4 regions of the Isoptericola sp. NPDC056605 genome follow, and region 2 is predicted to be linked to each of the others. Evidence: riboswitches for the same ligand, from Rfam matches in the RefSeq annotation. Region 2 holds a riboswitch; each other region holds the start of a gene.
The links. A riboswitch is a leader RNA that binds a small molecule or an ion and turns the genes downstream of it on or off. The one in region 2 is predicted to bind thiamine pyrophosphate.
Positions count from the first base shown of each region.

Region 1: another riboswitch for thiamine pyrophosphate. It lies ahead of ACFQ8Y_RS09070 (thiamine ABC transporter substrate binding subunit); the one in region 2 lies ahead of thiO (glycine oxidase ThiO).
Region 3: another riboswitch for thiamine pyrophosphate. It lies ahead of ACFQ8Y_RS11725 (ECF transporter S component); the one in region 2 lies ahead of thiO (glycine oxidase ThiO).
Region 4: another riboswitch for thiamine pyrophosphate. It lies ahead of ACFQ8Y_RS11265 (bifunctional hydroxymethylpyrimidine kinase/phosphomethylpyrimidine kinase); the one in region 2 lies ahead of thiO (glycine oxidase ThiO).

Region 1 covers NZ_JBHTVT010000006.1:229,818-234,019, reverse strand. Annotated here, with positions in the region: gene ACFQ8Y_RS09080 (PAS domain-containing protein) at 69-848, shown strand; gene ACFQ8Y_RS09075 (DUF4235 domain-containing protein) at 874-1,140, opposite strand; TPP riboswitch at 1,297-1,401, shown strand; gene ACFQ8Y_RS09070 (thiamine ABC transporter substrate binding subunit) at 1,473-2,552, shown strand; gene ACFQ8Y_RS09065 (ABC transporter permease) at 2,639-4,202, shown strand, end outside.
Region 2 covers NZ_JBHTVT010000024.1:3,095-7,296, forward strand. Annotated here, with positions in the region: gene guaA (glutamine-hydrolyzing GMP synthase) at 1-1,410, opposite strand, end outside; gene thiE (thiamine phosphate synthase) at 1,516-2,154, opposite strand; TPP riboswitch at 2,186-2,288, shown strand; gene thiO (glycine oxidase ThiO) at 2,278-3,510, shown strand; gene thiS (sulfur carrier protein ThiS) at 3,507-3,752, shown strand; gene ACFQ8Y_RS19295 (thiazole synthase) at 3,773-4,202, shown strand, end outside.
Region 3 covers NZ_JBHTVT010000010.1:68-4,269, forward strand. Annotated here, with positions in the region: partial or broken gene ACFQ8Y_RS11705 (hypothetical protein) at 1-506, shown strand, start outside; gene rsfS (ribosome silencing factor) at 503-949, shown strand; gene ACFQ8Y_RS11715 (histidine phosphatase family protein) at 946-1,635, shown strand; tRNA gene ACFQ8Y_RS11720 (tRNA-Ala) at 1,728-1,800, shown strand; TPP riboswitch at 1,964-2,075, shown strand; gene ACFQ8Y_RS11725 (ECF transporter S component) at 2,069-2,707, shown strand; gene ACFQ8Y_RS11730 (ATP-binding cassette domain-containing protein) at 2,712-4,163, shown strand; gene ACFQ8Y_RS11735 (energy-coupling factor transporter transmembrane component T) at 4,160-4,202, shown strand, end outside.
Region 4 covers NZ_JBHTVT010000009.1:78,943-83,144, reverse strand. Annotated here, with positions in the region: gene ACFQ8Y_RS11275 (YcnI family protein) at 1-494, opposite strand, end outside; gene ACFQ8Y_RS11270 (hypothetical protein) at 583-1,260, opposite strand; TPP riboswitch at 1,389-1,531, shown strand; gene ACFQ8Y_RS11265 (bifunctional hydroxymethylpyrimidine kinase/phosphomethylpyrimidine kinase) at 1,522-3,174, shown strand; gene ACFQ8Y_RS11260 (ABC transporter ATP-binding protein) at 3,579-4,202, shown strand, end outside.

The DNA of each region.
Region 1 (4,202 bases), on a different contig from region 2:
CGGTACCGTGGTGGAGCCAGGAGAACTGCGCGCCGGACCCAGCTGCACGGCACTGGGGGTGGTCCTCGATGTCCAGCACGCCCAACGACACACCGCGCCGCGAGCTCGTCGCCCTCGCGGAGCTGCTGGGTGCCGGGAGCCAGCTGCTCGTGGGCCGGTACCGGGTCGACGTCGCCACGGGGGAGTGGTGGTGGTCGGACGAGGTGTTCCGGATCTTCGGGCGTGAGCCCGGCTCCGTCGCACCGGGGCCCGAGGTGCTGCGCGCCCACCTGCACCCGGACGACCGTGAACGGCTCTCCCGGACGGCGGTGGTCGCACTGGGTGCCGGGCGGCCGTTCTCGGGGGCACACCGCGTCGTGGACGACCACGGGCGCACGCACACGGTCGTCGTCACGGGTCAGGGACGGCACGGGAGTGACGGCGCGTCGTCGCAGATCGTCGGCTACGTCATCGACGCGAGCCCGGTCGTGCGCGACGCGCTGGAGCGCGAGGCGCACCGCGCCGTCTCGCGCGCGTTCGTCGCCGCCGCAGCCGCGGAGCAGGCCAAGGGCGCCATCATGGCCGTCTGCGGCGTGGACGAGTCGGTGGCCACCGAGGTCCTCGCCGACGCGGGTGCGCAGGTCGGCGTGTCCGCCCAGTCGGCGGGGGAGCAGGTGATGAAGGAGCTCGCGCGACCGGTCGGGGACCGGGACGCCGCGCTCACGGCGGCGGAGGTGGTCCGGTCGGCACCGCCCGCGAAGGACGCGGCGGACCGCCTGAGCAGCGCGCTCGCCGCCGTGCGGCCGGTGGACCGACCGCACGGCCACGACGCGCAGCTGGCCCGCCGTCGTCCCCGCGCGAGCCACTGACGGGACCGTGCGGGGAATCGGCGGGTCAGCGGCCCGAGACGAACCGGGCAGCCGCGCGCCCGGCGCCCTGGCGGGCGAGGCGCTTCGCGAGCACCGCGACGCCGCCCGAGACGGCCGCGAAGGTGACCGCCTGCACGATGGAGAGCTCGTCGTCGTCCAGGTTGGTGGGCGCCACGTTGCCCGTCGCCCGCTCCCAGACCACCCCGATCAGCTTCTGCGCGACCCATCCGGCGGCGATCGTCAGCACCACCGTGCCGACCTTCACGCCCAGCGGCTGCTCGGTGTCCGTCACGTGCTCTCCCTCGGTCTGACCCGGCGTGCTACCGCCGGGGCGTCGTCCTGGTCCGGCGTCCACGGCCGACGGGCGGTGTCACGGCACGTCAGGCACGTCACACCCCGAGGCCGAGGACGGGACCACGGTAGCGCGGTGTCGACGGGTAGGCTCGTGCTGATACGACAGGGGAGCGCCCACCGGCGCTGAGAGTGCGGACCGCCGCAGACCCTCGAACCTGACCCGGTTAGCACCGGTGGAGGAAGTCGGGAATCTCGTTCCCTGCGGACGGCAGCACCACGACGGTGCCGGGCGCCCGCAGGACCCCCTTCTCGCACCTTGAGGAGGACAGCATGACGCTGAGCACCACGACCAGGACCAGGAGCGCGGCAGCAGCGGTCGGGGCCGTCGCGCTCCTGCCGCTGCTGGCGGCGTGCGGCGGCGGGACGCCGGCGGACGACGCGAGCGGGGCGTCGAGCACGGTCACGCTCGTCACCCACGACTCGTTCGCCGTCTCCGACGAGGTGCTGGCCGCGTTCGAGAAGGAGTCCGGCCTCTCCGTCGAGCAGGTGGCACCGGGCGACGCGGGCACGCTGGTGAACCAGCTCGTGCTCACCAAGGACGCGCCGCTGGGCGACGTCGTCTTCGGTGTGGACAACACCTATGCGTCGAGGGCCGTCGACGCCGGGGTCTTCGAGGAGTACCAGCCCGCCGACCTGGGCCCGGAGGTCGCGGCCTACGCGCCCGACGACCTGGCCGGCACGCTGACGCCGGTCGACGTGGGCGACGTCTGCATGAACCTCGACGACGGCTGGTTCGACGAGCACGGTGTCACGCCCCCGACGACGCTCGAGGACCTCGCGAAGCCGGAGTACCAGGACCTCACCGTGGTCACCAACCCCGCGACGTCGTCGCCCGGCCTCGCGTTCCTGCTCGCGACGATCGGAGCCTTCGGCACGGACGGCTGGGAGGCCTACTGGGCCGACCTGCGCGACAACGGCGTCAAGGTCGCCGAGAGCTGGGAGGACGCGTACTACGTCGACTTCTCCGGCGCCGGTGAGGGCGGGCAGCGGCCGATCGCGCTGTCCTACGCGACGTCGCCCGCGTTCACCGTGAGCGACGACGGGACATCCTCGACGACCAGCGCGATGCTCGACACCTGCTTCCGGCAGGTCGAGTACGCGGGGGTGCTGGCCGGTGCGGAGAACCCGGACGGCGCGAAGCAGCTGGTCGACTTCCTCACCTCGCCCGAGTTCCAGGCCGACGTGCCCGGCCAGATGTACATGTACCCCGCCGATCCGGACGTGGAGCTGCCCGCCGACTGGCAGCAGTTCGCCCCCCTGGCCGACGAGCCGTTCGAGGTGGCGCCCGCGGACGTCGCCGCGCACCGCGACGAGTGGATCGAGCAGTGGACGGCGACGGTCGTCGGCTGACGCGCCCCGTGCCGCGCGCCCTGCGCAGCGCCGCCCGCCCGGCCTCCCGGGCGGCGCGGTGGCGCGCCGACCGGTGGGGCGCGTGGCTGGGCTGGGGTGCCGCGGTCGTGCTGCCGCTGGGCTTCCTCGCGGTCTTCTTCGCGTGGCCGGTGGTGTCGCTCGTCTTGCAGGGGTTCTTCACCGAGACCACCGCGGGGCGCACGCTCGACCTGTCCGGCTTCGCGGAGGTGCTGTCCCAGGAGCGCACGTGGCGGATCGTCGGGCAGACGCTCGCCCAGGCGCTCACCGGCACGCTGCTGTCGGTGCTGCTGGGCCTGCCGGGCGCGTACGTGCTGTACCGGTGCAGGTTCCCCGGGCGGACGCTGGTGCGGGGTCTGGTGACGGTGCCGTTCGTGCTGCCCAGCGTCGTCGTCGGCGTCGCGTTCCGCGCGCTCTTCGCCCCCGGCGGCCTGCTCGGCTGGGCGCACCTGGAGGAGAGCTTCGCCGGCATCGTGCTCGCCCTGGTGTTCTTCAACTACGCGGTGGTGGTGCGCACGGTTGGCGGCATGTGGGAGCGCCTCGACCCGCGCGCCGAGCAGGCCGCCCGCGCGCTCGGCGCGACGCCCTGGCGCGCGTTCCGCACCGTGACGCTGCCGGCGCTCGGCCCGGCGATCGCGTCGGCCGCCGCGGTGGTGTTCCTGTTCTGCGCGACGGCGTTCGGCGTCGTGCTGGTGCTCGGCGGCCTGCGCTACGGCACGATCGAGACGGAGATCTGGACGCGCACCACCCAGTTCCTCGACCTGCGCTCGGCGGCGGTGCTGTCGGTGCTGCAGCTCGTCGTGGTGGCGGGCGCGCTGCTGGTCAGCTCCCGCGCCCGGGCGCGCCGCGAGCGGGCCCTGCACCTCACGAGCGACAGCGTGTCGGCGCACCGGCTGCGGCTGCGCGCCGGCGCCGACGGCACCGACGTCGCGCCGGCGCTCGTCACCCTCGTCGTCGTGGCGGGGCTGCTCGTGCTGCCCATGGCGGGGCTCGTCACCCGGTCGCTGCGCGCGCCCGACGGGTCGTGGGGCCTCGACAACTACGTGGCGCTCGGCACCACCGGCGGGCGCAACGCCCTGACGGTCACGGTGTGGGAGGCGCTGGGCAACTCGCTGCGCACCGCGGCCTGGGCCGCGCTGATCGCCGTCGTCGTGGGCGGCCTCGTGGCGCTCGTCGTGTCGCGACGCCCGCGGCGGGCCGGGCTGCGGCGTGCCGTCGGTGTGCTCGACGCCGCGTTCATGCTGCCCCTCGGCGTCTCCGCCGTGACGGTGGGCTTCGGCTTCCTCATCACGCTGGACCGCCCGCTGGGGCTCGACGTCGACCTGCGCACCTCCGGCGCGCTGGTGCCGATCGCGCAGGCGGTCGTCGCGATCCCGCTCGTGGTGCGCACGATGCTGCCGGTGCTGCGCGCCATCGACCCGCGGCTGCGGGAGGCGGCCGCCACGCTGGGCGCGGCGCCCGGGCGGGTGCTACGGACGGTCGACGGCCCGCTCGGCGCGCGGTCGCTGGGGCTGGCGATCGGGTTCGCGTTCGCGGTCTCGCTCGGCGAGTTCGGCGCGACGTCGTTCCTCGCCCGCCCCGACACGGCCACCCTGCCGGTGGTCATCTACCGCCTGATCGGGCGGCCCGGGG
Region 2 (4,202 bases):
CTGCACGCCGACGGAACGGACGTCGGCCAGCAGCACGACGGGGCACTGCCAGATCTCGTCGTCCAGGCCCGCCCTGGTGAGCTCGGCGCGCGCGATGGCGTCCGCCTTGCGCAGCGTCTCGAGGCGCTCGGCCGTGACCTCGCCGACGATGCGGATGCCGAGGCCCGGGCCGGGGAACGGCTGGCGGGAGACGATCTCCTCGGGCACGCCGAGCTCGCGGCCCACCGCGCGGACCTCGTCCTTGAACAGGGTGCGCAGCGGCTCGACCAGCTCGAACTGCAGGTCGTCGGGCAGGCCGCCCACGTTGTGGTGGCTCTTGATGTTGGCCGCGCCCTCGCCGCCGCCGGACTCGACGACGTCCGGGTACAGCGTCCCCTGCACGAGGAACTTGACCTCCTCGCCGTGGGCGCCCGCCTCGGCGACGATGTCGCGCTGGGCGTCCTCGAAGACGCGGATGAACTCGCGGCCGATGATCTTGCGCTTCGTCTCCGGGTCGCTCACGCCGGCGAGGGCGGTCAGGAACCGCTCCTTCTCGTCGCGGATGATGAGGTTCACGCCCGTGGAGGCGACGAAGTCGCGCTCGATCTGCTCGACCTCGCCCTCGCGCAGCAGGCCGTGGTCCACGTGCACGCAGGTGAGCTGGTCGCCGACGGCGCGCTGCACCAGCGCGGCGGCGACGGCGGAGTCCACGCCGCCGGACAGGGCGCAGATGACGCGGGCGTCGCCGATCTGCGCGCGGATCGCGGCGACCTGGTCGGCGATGACGTTGCCCGGCGTCCAGTCGGGCGCGAGCCCCGCGCCCTCGTAGAGGAACTTCTCCAGCACGGCCTGGCCGTGCGCCGAGTGCTTCACCTCGGGGTGCCACTGCACGCCGTACAGGCGACGGCCGGTGTCCTCGAACGCGGCGACCGGCGAGCCGGACGACGTCGCGAGCACCTGGAAGCCCTCCGGCGCGGCGTGCACGGAGTCGCCGTGGCTCATCCAGGTGGTCTGGTGGTCGGGGGAGCCCGCCAGCAGCACGCCCGCCTCGCACACCTCGACCTCGGTGCCGCCGTACTCCCTCTGCCCCGTCTGCGCGACGGTGCCGCCCAGCGCCTGCGCCATCGCCTGGAAGCCGTAGCAGATGCCGAGCACCGGCACGCCGGCCTCGAACAGCGCCGGGTCCACGAACGGGGCGCCCGTGGCGTACACCGACGACGGCCCGCCCGAGAGGATGATCGCCGCCGGGTTCTTGGCGAGCATCTGCTCGGTGGTGAACGTGTGGGGCACGATCTCGGAGTAGACGCGGGCCTCGCGCACGCGGCGCGCGATGAGCTGCGCGTACTGCGCGCCGAAGTCGACGACGAGGACCGGTCGCGGCGTGGGCGCCAGGTCGGCGGTGGTGGGGGTGTCGGTGGCGGGAGACGTCACCGAGCCATCGTAGCCGCCGGACGGTACCGCTCCCGGGCCCGTCCCACGGGTCACGCGGTGGGGTAGGTCACCTCGACACCGCGGCGGCGCGCCGGCCGTCGGCGGTCAGGCCAACCGCTCCCGCAGCTCGCGCGCGGCGCGCCCGGGGTCGGGCGCCTGCGTGATCGCGCGCACGACGACGACGCGCGACGCACCGGCGTCGAGCACGGCGTCCAGCCGCTCGGCGTCGACGCCGCCGATGGCGAACCACGGTGTCGTCGGGCGAGTCGCGGCGACCTCGCGCAACAGGCCGAGACCCACGGCCGCACGGCCGGGCTTGGTGGGCGTGGCCCACAGCGGGCCGACGCAGAAGTAGTCGACGTCCGGGTCGGCCTCGGCCTCGGCCGCCTGCGCGGCGGAGTGGGTGGAGCGACCCAGCACCGGGCCCGGGCCGAGCAGCGACCGGACCGCCGGCACGGGCAGGTCGCGCTGCCCCATGTGCACGACGGGAGCGCCGGTCAGCCCGGCGACGTCGGCCCGGTCGTTCACCGCCCAGAGCGCGCCGTGCTCCGCGGCGACGCGGGCCACCACGGCCTGCAGCTCGAGCTCGCGCGCGACGTCGAGCGTCTTGTCCCGCAGCTGCACGACGTCCACGCCGCCCGCGAGCGCCGCGTGCAGGAAGTCCTCGAGGTCGCCCCGGTCCTCGCGGGCGTCGGTGCACAGGTACAGGCGGGCGTCGGCGAGCCGGGCGCGGGTCGTGGTCACGCCGGCCAGGGTAACCACGGCCCGGGTTACAGTGGCCGCGCACGGGAGCCCCGCTCGGGGCTGAGAGGGCGTAGGAGCCGACCGTCGAACCTGATCTGGGTCATGCCAGCGAAGGGAGCGCACATGCCCACGTCCACCGGCCCGTCCGCCACCCCCTCCGACGTCGTCGTCGTCGGCGGCGGGATCGTCGGTCTCGCGGTGGCCTGGCGGGCCGCGGACGCCGGCCTCGCCGTCACGGTGCTCGACCCGTCGCCCGGCGACGGCGCCACCCGCGCGGCCGCGGGGATGCTCGCGGCCGTCGGCGAGGCGGACTTCGGCGAGCGGGACCTCGCGCGCCTCAACCTCGCGTCGGCCGCCCGCTGGCCCGCGTTCGCCGCCGACCTCGCCGCCGCGACCGGTCGCGACGTCCCGCTGCTGCGTGCCGGGTCGCTCGCCGTCGCGTACGACGCCGACGACCTCGCCCTCCTGCGTCGCGTGCTGGCGCTGCACCGGGAGTGGAGCCTCGCGTCCGCGGAGGTCTCCGTGGCCGACGCCCGGCGCCGCGAGCCGTACCTCGGGCCGCGGCTCGCCGGGGCGGCCCGCGTCGAGGGCGACCTGGCCGTCGACCCGCGGGGCACGCACGCGGCACTCCTCGAGGCGCTGACCCGCGCGCCGGGCGGCACGGTCGTCCGCCGCGCCGCCGTGCGCCTGGAGCGGGACGCCGCGGGCCGGGTGGTCGCGGCGCACGACGCCGCCGGGGTGCGGCACGCCGCCGGGGCCGTGGTCCTCGCGGCCGGCGCTGTCCCTCCCGCGGGGCTGCTCGACGGCGTGCCGGAGGTGCGCGTGCCGGTGCGGCCCGTCAAGGGCGTGACGCTGCGCCTGGACGCCGGGCCGGGGCTCGCCCTCGAGCACGTGGTGCGCGGCACGGTGCAGGGCCGGCCGGTGTACCTCGTGCCGCGGGGCCCGGGCACCGGCGCCGGCCCGGGCAGCGGGCCCGGGCACCGGGAGATCGTCGTCGGCGCCACCAGCGAGGAGCGGCCGGACGACCGCCGCGCCGAGGCGGGCGGCGTGTTCGCGCTGCTGCGCGACGCCCGCGCCCTCGTGCCCGGGATCGACGAGGCCGCGCTGGTCGACGTCACGCCGCGCGCCCGCCCGGCCACCCCCGACAACCTGCCGCTGGTCGGCGCCACCGCCGTGCCCGGACTGCTGGCCGCCGTCGGGCACGGACGCAACGGGGTGCTGCTCGCGCCACTCACCGCCGACGCGGTGCTCGCCGCGCTGACCGGCACACCGCCGCCCGACGACGCGCTCGACACCCTCACCGCCGCCGACCCGCGACGCTTCGCGCCCGCAACCCCCGAAGGAGCCCTCCCGTGAGCACGCCGTCCACCTCCGCAACCGCCGTCGTGAACGGCGAGACCTACCCGCTCGACGGACCGCACGGCGACGGCGTCGAGGCCGTCGTCGCGACCCTCGTCCCCGCGTTCGTCGCCGACGGCTCGGTGCAGGGCATCGCCGTCGCCGTGAACGACGCCGTCGTCCCCCGCGGCCTGTGGGCCGGCACCCGGATCGCGCCAGGCGACCGGGTCGAGATCGTCACCGCCGTCCAGGGCGGCTGACCACGAAGCACGGAGGAAGCATGACCAGCACGCACGCCGAGACCACGTCCCGCCCGCTCGCGCACCCGCTCGTCGATCCGCTCGTGGTCGCCGGCACGGAGGTCGGCTCGCGCCTCGTCATGGGCACGGGCGGGGCGTCGAACCTCATGACGCTGGAGGACGCGCTGGTCGCGTCGGGCACCGGGCTCACGACCGTGGCGATGCGCCGCGTCGCGGTACGGCCGGGAGGCGCGGGCGCCGAGGACGGCGGCATCTGGGGCCTGCTGGAGCGGCTGGGCATCCGCGCCCTGCCGAACACGGCCGGCTGCTTCTCGGTCGCCGAGGCCGTGCTCACGGCGCAGCTCGCCCGCGAGGCCTGCGGCACCGACTGGGTCAAGCTCGAGGTGATCGCGGACGACGTCACCCTGCTCCCCGACCCGCTCGGCCTCGTCGAGGCCGCCGACCGGCTGG
Region 3 (4,202 bases), on a different contig from region 2:
GTTCCCCGTTCGCGACGACGGGCACCGCGTCGCCGTTCGGCGCCACCGCGGCCTCGGCGCCGCCCGCCCAGGCGGCACCGAGCCCGGCGCCGCCCGGCGCCACGTCGGTCGCGCCCCCGCTGCCCTGGGCGAGCCCGACCACCGAGCGGCCCGCGTCCGTGCCGCCGTCCCGCCCCGCTGCGGGCCCCGCACAGCCGCCGGCCGCGCCGGAGCGACCCGCCGCGTCCCCGTTCGACGCGCTGGTCGCGTCGGAGCAGCCCGTCCGCGCGCGGTCGGCCGCGCCGCTGGACGACGAGGACGACGACGAGGACTGGGACGAGCCCGAGGCGTCGTACACCTGGCTGCACTACATCGTCCTCGTGGTCGTCGCGTTCGTGCTGGGGCTCCTGGTCTGGAAGCTGCTGCTCCAGGCGCCCGACGACAGCAACTTCCAGACCGATACCGACGCCGCCGCGCCCGCGGCCGGCGTCTCCCTCACGTACGAGCACCCCGGAGCCGCTGCATGACCGCTAGCCCCCGCGCCGTCGAGCTGGCGGTCGTCGCCGCCCGGGCCGCGTCGGACCGCAAGGCGCAGGAGATCATCGCGCTGGACGTGAGCGACCAGCTGGTGCTCACCGACGTGTTCCTCATCGCCTCCGGCACGAACGAGCGCCAGGTCTCGGCGATCGTGGACGCCGTCGAGGAGGCGATGTTCCTCGCCGGCTCCAAGCCGATCCGTCGGGAGGGCAAGGCGCAGGCGCGGTGGGTGCTGCTGGACTTCGGGGAGGTCGTCGTCCACGTGCAGCACGCCGAGGACCGCGTGTACTACGCGCTCGAGCGACTGTGGAAGGACTGCCCGGCGGTGGAGCTGCCGGAGGACGCGCGCGGCGGTGACGGCGCGGCGGCCGCCGCCGAGTACGGCGACGGCGGGGGCGACGGGGCGATCCGTCTCGCGGGCGACGAGCGGTGACGGCCGGCACCGTCGTCCTGCTGCGGCACGCCCGCACCGCCTACAACGCGTCCCTGCGGCTGCAGGGGCAGATCGACATCCCGCTCGACGAGGTCGGGCGCTGGCAGGCGGCGGAGGGCGGCTCCGCGCTGGCGTCGTCGCACCGCGCGACGCGCATCGTGTCGTCCGACCTGGGGCGCGCCGTCGAGACGGCGACCGCGTACGCGGACGCGCTCGGCGGGCAGCCCCTGGTCACCGACGAGCGCCTGCGCGAGCGCGGCTTCGGTGCCTGGGAGGGCCTCACGGGCGCGGAGCTGCAGGAGCGCTGGCCCGAGGAGTACGCCGCCTGGCGCCTGGGCGCGGAGCCCGTGGGCGCGGGGGCCGAGACGAAGGCGGCGGTCGCGGAGCGCATGGCCGAGGCCCTGGCCGAGCATGCCGGGGACCTGGACGACGACGCGACGCTCGTCGTCGTGTCGCACGGCGCCGCCATCTCGCTGGCGGTGACGGCGCTGCTCGGGCTCGACCCGACCACGTGGCGCGGGCTGTCGGGGATGCACAACGTGCACTGGTCGCACCTGCACCGTGCGGGCGAGGGTGCTGTGCCCGCCTGGCGCCTCGTGGCGCACAACGTGGGCGCGGGGTACCCCCTGGACCGCTGGCAGGCGGGGCCGGACTGGAATTTGGAACCTGGCCCGAAGTCTGCCTAAGATATCGACGTTCCCGAGGGGCGCAAGCCCGGAGGAACGCACCGAATCAGACGAATCGCCCGGTCGCCCGTCGGCCGCGAGAGTCGGTTCTCGGGGCTGTGGCGCAGCTGGTAGCGCACCTGCATGGCATGCAGGGGGTCAGGGGTTCGAGTCCCCTCAGCTCCACCCCGACGAGAAGGCCCGGAACCCCACGGTTCCGGGCCTTCTTGCGTGACCAGGGGTTTCACGGTGCGGGACGCCCTTGCGCCGACGCCGTCGTCGCCTAGGGTCGGACCTGCGGTCGCGTCGTCGGCCGCCGTGAGGTCACACCTGAAGTCACATCTGAAGACACCCATGACAGGGGAGCGCCGTCGAAGGGGCGCTGAGAGTGCGGGCACAGCCGCAGACCCTTGGAACCTGCTCCGGTTAGCACCGGCGAAGGGAGTTACCTGGAATGTCCGCGCCCACTTTCGCGCGCAGCGCGTCCCTGCGGTACCGCACCGTCGACCTCGTCACCGTGGCCATGCTCGGCGTGGCCGTCGGTGTCGTCTTCTGGGGCTGGACCCAGCTCTACCACCTGCTCTCCGCCGGGCTGGCGGTCGCCTTCCCGCCGGCCACCGGCCTGCTCGGCGGCGGCTGGCTGCTCGGCGGCGTGCTGGGTGGCCTCATCGTCCGCCGTCCGGGCGCGGCGCTGCTCACCGAGGTCGTCGCCGCGAGCGTCGAGGCCCTGCTCGGCGCCGGCTGGGGCTTCTCGGCGATCGTCTCCGGCGTCGTCCAGGGGTTCGGCGCCGAGCTTGTCCTCGCCCTGTTCCTCTACCGGCGTTTCGGCGCCGCGGTGGCGGCCCTGGCGGGCGCGACGGCGGGCGCGTGCGGCGCCGTGTACGAGTGGTTCGCGTACTACCCGGACTGGGAGTGGGGCTTCCGGCTGGCGTACCTGGGCCTCTTCGCGCTGTCCGGCGCGCTGCTCGCCGGCCTCGGGGGCGCGGCGCTCGTGCGCGCCCTCGCGCGGGCCGGCGTGCTCGACGCGTTCGGCCCGGGTCGCGACCTCGCCGACCGTGCCGTCGACCGTGCCGTCGACCGCGCGCCGGCCTGACGGCGTGGCGCACGACGACGTCCGGGTTCGCGTGCGAGGGCTGTGCTGGCGGCCCACCGGGCGCCGGGCCCCGACGATCGAGGGCCTCGACCTCATCGTCGGCGCGGGGGAGCGCCTGGGGCTGGTCGGTCCCAGCGGGGCGGGCAAGTCGACCGTGCTGCACGCCCTGGCGGGCGTGCTGGGCGACCCGCTGCCCGGCGAGCTGTCCGGGACCGTCCACGTGGACGGCGGGGTGGGGCTCGTCCCGCAGGACCCGGGCTCCGCGGTCGTCGCGGCCCGGATCGGCCGGGACGTCGCCTTCGGCCCCGAGAACGCCGGCCTGCCGCGGGACGAGATCTGGCGCCGGGCCGGGGAGGCTCTCGACCGGGTCGGGCTGCGCCACCCGCCCGACCGGCCGACGTCGGCCCTCTCGGGCGGCGAGCTGCAGCGGCTCGCGCTCGCCGGGGCGCTGGCGAGCGCGCCGGGCCTGCTGCTCCTGGACGAGCCGACCGCGATGCTCGACCCCGCCGCGGCGGCCGAGGTGCGCGCCGCCGTCGTCGGCGCGCTGGAGGGCTCGGACACGTCCCTCGTCGTGGTCGACCACCACGTCGGGCCGTGGCTCGAGCACCTGGACCGCGTCGTGGTGCTCGGACCGGGCGGCCGGGTCACGCACGACGTCGCGCCCGCCGCGCTGCGCGACGTCCCGTCCGCCCTGCGGGACGACCTGACGCGCGCCGGCGTCTGGCTGCCCGGCGTGGCGGCGCCGTCCCCGCTGTCCGTGCCCGCGGCGCTGGTGGCGCCGGACGTGCCCGGGCCGGACGTCGTCGTCGCCGGCCTCCGCGTCGACCTGGTGACCCGCGGCCTGCGCGGTCGCACCACGACGCGTGCCCTCGACGGCGTGGCCGCGCGGCTGCCCGCGGGCCGCCTCACGTCCGTCACGGGGCCCTCGGGGGCGGGGAAGTCCACGCTCGTCGCCACTCTTGCGGGGCACCTGCGGCCGACGGCCGGCGAGGTGCGGGGCGTCCCGGGGCGGACGGCCCGCTCGGAGGAGCTCGCGCGGTCCTGCGGGTGGGTGCCGCAGCACCCGGAGCACGGCCTGCTCGCGCTGCGCGTGCGGGACGAGGTGGAGCTCACCGGCCGGCGCCTCGGCGTCCGGGTGGACGTGGACGCCGTGCTCGCGCTGCTGCGCCTCGACCACCTCGCCGACGCGCATCCGTTCCGGCTGTCCGGCGGCGAGCAGCGGCGGCTCGCCCTGGCGGCGGCGCTGGCGCACCGGCCGGGGCTCGTGCTGCTCGACGAGCCGACCGTCGGCCAGGACAGGGGGACCTGGGCGGCGGTGGCCGGGTGGGCCGGCGCCGCGGCCCGGCACGGCGCCACCGTCGCGGCGAGCACCCACGACGCGCACCTCGTCGCCCTCGCGGGGCACCAGGTGCGGCTCGGCGGCGCGACGAGCGAGCGAGCGACGGTGGCGGCGTGACCGGCGCGCTGGGGCGCGTGAACGCCCTCGTGCTCGTGG
Region 4 (4,202 bases), on a different contig from region 2:
ACGACCTCGCCGTCGGAGTACGTCTGCGTGGCGGGCAGGGCGATCTCCTCGACGCCGTCCGGGACAGCACCGGCGGACACGGTGAACCGGAGGAACTCGCCCGGAGCGATGCCGGCGTCGGCGTCGTCGGCGGTCCACTCGATGCTCGCCGGCGCCTCGGTCACGGTGGTGCCGTGCACCTCGACGGGCTCGGGCAGGGGCGCCTGGGTGACCTTCGCCGTCCAGCCCGGCACGGGCTCCACGGACACGCTGGTGAACGGGGTGTCGGTGGGGAGGTCGACCTTCACGGCGGTGGTCGAGGCCTCGGCGGACTCGTTCGGGACCTTGAAGGTGAGGGTGGCGTACGACCCGGCCTCGGCCGCGTCGGGGGTCACGGTCACGTGCGCGGAGGCGGCGGCCGCGCCGAGGACGAGGGCCGGCACGGTGAGGGCGGCGGCGCCGGCGAGGCGGCGCGCGCGGAGGGCAGGGGTGAGGGCAGGGATGGTCCTGGACATGGGTGTGCTGCTCCTGGTGCTCAGGGGTGGTCAGGGGTCGTCGGACGACGAGGGACCCGCCCCCGTCCGACGACGGACCAGGGCAGGGTCAGGCGGCGCGCACGAGGGCGCCCGGGAGCAGCGGGGGGCCTCGTGGCGGGGTGCGCCGGACGGCGCGGGCCCGGAGGGGGTGCCAGGTGCGCCCGACGACGACGGCGGGCTCGCGGACGACGGGCGGCGCCGCCGGGCCCAGCACGAGGACCGCGACGAGCCGCAGCTGGCCCGCGACGTTGACGGCCGCTCGGTCGCCCGCCGCGAGCAGCAGGGCGGTGAGCAGCACCGCGGCAGCGTGCGCGGCGAGCATCCAGGACGTCGTCCCGGGGTCGTCCGCGTGGTGCAGGTGCAGCCCGCCGCCGGTCGCGGGCCCGAGGGAGCCCGGGCCCAGCGCGTGCAGGGCGTGCCCGTCCGGCGCGGCCCCCGGCGTCGAGGGCAGGGTCGTGAGCAGGGTCGAGGCCAACGGCGAGGCGTCCGTGCCCGCCGCGCCGAGCACGGACAGGGTCGTGTGCTGCACGAGCTGGAGCGCGACCATCGCGGGGAGCAGGCGGGGGAGCGTCAGCCGGCGGCGGGCGGTCCACACCGCGAGCGGCGCCGTGAGCGCCACGACGACGAGCCAGGCGAGGGGTGCCCCGGGGAGCGCGCCGCCGGCCAGGAGGTGGGCGGCGGCCGCGATGCTGAGCGTCGTGCCGGCGACGAGGAGCTCGCGCGCACGACGGACGACCACGGGCACCCCCGCACCCTACCGCGCCGCGAACAGGCCGCGGGCCTGCGGCGCGAGGGCCTGGCGAGGCGCGGCGTGACGCCGACACGCGCCGCGGGACGCCGCCCGCCGCCCGCGCAGGCCTGGGCTACGGTGGGCGGCACGACACGGGGTGCGTCCCGACCGGTCATCGCCGCGACATCGTCACGACGACGTCGCGACCCGGCCGGCGGGCGCTGAGAACACACCCGTCGAACCTGATCTAGCTCGTACTAGCGAAGGGATGTCGACATGAGTGCGCGCGCACCTGAAGACAGCTCCGCCGGCAGCGCCGGCTCCACCGCCCCTGCTCCCGCGGCCCCGGCGCCGACGAGGGGCAGTCGCCCCCGCGTCCTGGCCGTCGCCGGGTCCGACCCGTCCGGGGGCGCCGGGATCCAGGCGGACCTCAAGTCGATCGCGGCCGCGGGCGGCTACGGGATGGCGGCCGTCACGGCCCTGACCGTGCAGAACACGCGGGGGGTGCGCGACGTGCACGTGCCGCCCGCCGCGTTCCTGGCCGCGCAGCTCGACGCCGTCACCGACGACGTGGCCGTCGACGCCGTGAAGATCGGGATGCTCGCCTCGGCCCCCGTGGCCCACGCCGTGGCCGCCTGGCTCGACGCCCTGCCGCCCGGCGCGACGGGCGCGCGACCCGCCGTCGTCCTGGACCCGGTGATGGTCGCCACGAGCGGGGACCGCCTGCTCGACCCGGCGGCCGAGGACGCCGTGCGGCACCTGCTGTCCCGGGTGGACGTCGTGACGCCGAACCTGCCCGAGCTCGCGGTCCTCGCGCAGGAACCGTCGGCCGCGGACTGGCCCGCCGCGCTCGAGCAGGCGCGACGCCTGGCCTCCCGGCACGGGGTCCTGGTGGTGGCGAAGGGCGGCCACCTGGGCGCCTCGGGGACGGGCGCGACGGGGGCGGGGGCCCCGGACGCGCTCGTCGGGCCGCAGGGCGTGCTGGCGGAGCTCCCCGGGCCGCGCCTGACCAGCACCTCCACCCACGGCACCGGCTGCTCGTTGTCCAGCGGCCTGGCCGCGCGGTACGCGCGCACGGGGGACTGGGCCGAGGCGCTGCGCGGCACGAAGGCCTGGCTGACCGCGGCGATCCGGGCCGGGGAGGCCCTGCGCGTCGGCGGCGGGAACGGGCCGGTCGACCACCTGGTGGGGCTGCGCGCCGGCGGCGCGGAGCCGCTCGCGCCGTCCGGTGCGTCCGGTGCGGGCGGGGCATCAGGTCAGGACGGGGCGGAGGACGTCGTCGCCCGCTGGTGGGACGACGCCGCGGGCGTGCGCGCCGCGATCGACGACCTGGCGTTCGTCCGGTCGCTGGGCGACGGGACGCTCGACGCCGACCACTTCCGCACGTACCTGGAGCAGGACGCGCTCTACCTGCGCGACTACGCGCGCTGCCTCGCGCGGGCGAGCGAGCTGGCTCCCACGCGGGCCGAGCAGGCGTTCTGGGCCGGCGGCGCGCACGGCGCCCTGGTGACCGAGCTCGACCTGCACACCCGCTGGCTGGGCGGGGAGCCGCAGGACGTGCCCGCCAGCCCCACGACGGCCGCGTACCTCGACCACCTGCGCGTGGCCGGCGACGACTACGCGACCCTCGTCGCCGCCGTCCTGCCCTGCTACTGGATCTACCAGGACGTGGGGGAGCGGCTGGCCGCCCGCGACCACCCGGGTCACCCGTACGGGGCGTGGCTGGGCACGTACGCGGACGACGCGTTCGCGGACGCGACGCGCGAGGCCGTCGCGATCCTGCGCCGCGCCGCCGCGGCGGCCGACCCGGTCACCCGGGACCGGATGGCGGCGACGTTCCACGCGGCGTGCGAGCACGAGCTGGCGTTCTTCGACCAGACCGGGGCACCCACGGTCGAGCCCACGGTCGGGCGCGTCGTGGTGGGCTGACCCCCGGTCCACCGCGGCCCGTCCGGGTCCCGCCGTCGTGCGCGACGGCGGGATCCCGCGGCGGTAAGCGGTGTCCCGAGCTCGGGGCGCACCGCGTGACCGGGGCAAGTGTGTCGGAGGCGAGTGACAGAATAGGTGTGATGCCCGACACGAAGCGCACTTCGCGCAGCCGCAGCCGAGGCGCCCGCCGCGCCGATCCCTCCGAAAGTCCCAGGAGGAGCACCGCCTCCTCCGCTCCCCGCCGTCCCGTCGCGACCGGCACCCCGCCGGGCCGCGCCGCGGGGCCGCCCGGCCGCACGGGCGCCGCCGCCGCCGGGCCCGCCGTCGCCCCCGCGGGCTCCGAGCTCTCCACGTTCGCGTCGGTGCGCCGGCTCTACCCGTACGTCCGGCCGGCGGTGCCGCGCATGGTCGGCGGGCTCTTCTCCGCGATCGGTGCGAGCCTCGCCGCGCTGGCGATCCCGCGCGTGCTGCAGACCCTGGTCGAGGGCCCGCTCGCCGAGGGTGCCGCCGCCCACGACCTCGGGGCCCTCGTGGTGCCCGTCCTCCTCGTGCTCGTCCTGGGCGTCGCGGAGGCCGGGCTCGTCCTGCTGCGCCGCAACCTCGTGATGTACCCCGGCACGCGGGTCGAGGCCGAGCTGCGGATGGCACTGTTCCGCCACCTGCAGGACCTGCCCGTCGCGTTCCACGACCGGTGGCCCGGCGGCCAGCTGCTGAGCCGGATCATGGGCGACCTCGGCCTGCTGCGACGCTGGCTGGTCTTCGGCCTCCTGCAGCTCGTCGTCAGCATCGTGACGATCGTCGTCGGGGTGGGCATCCTGCTGGCCACCGCCGGCTGGCTCGGCCTCGTCTACCTTGCGGGCGCGATCCCGGTGACGGTCATCGCGTTCCGCTTCTCGAGGCGGTACCGCGTCATCGCGCGCCTGTCCCAGGACCAGTCGGGCGACCTCGCCACCACCGTCGAGGAGTCCGTGCACGGCATCCGTGTGCTCAAGGCGTTCGGTCGCGGGCGCGACGCCCTCGACTCGTTC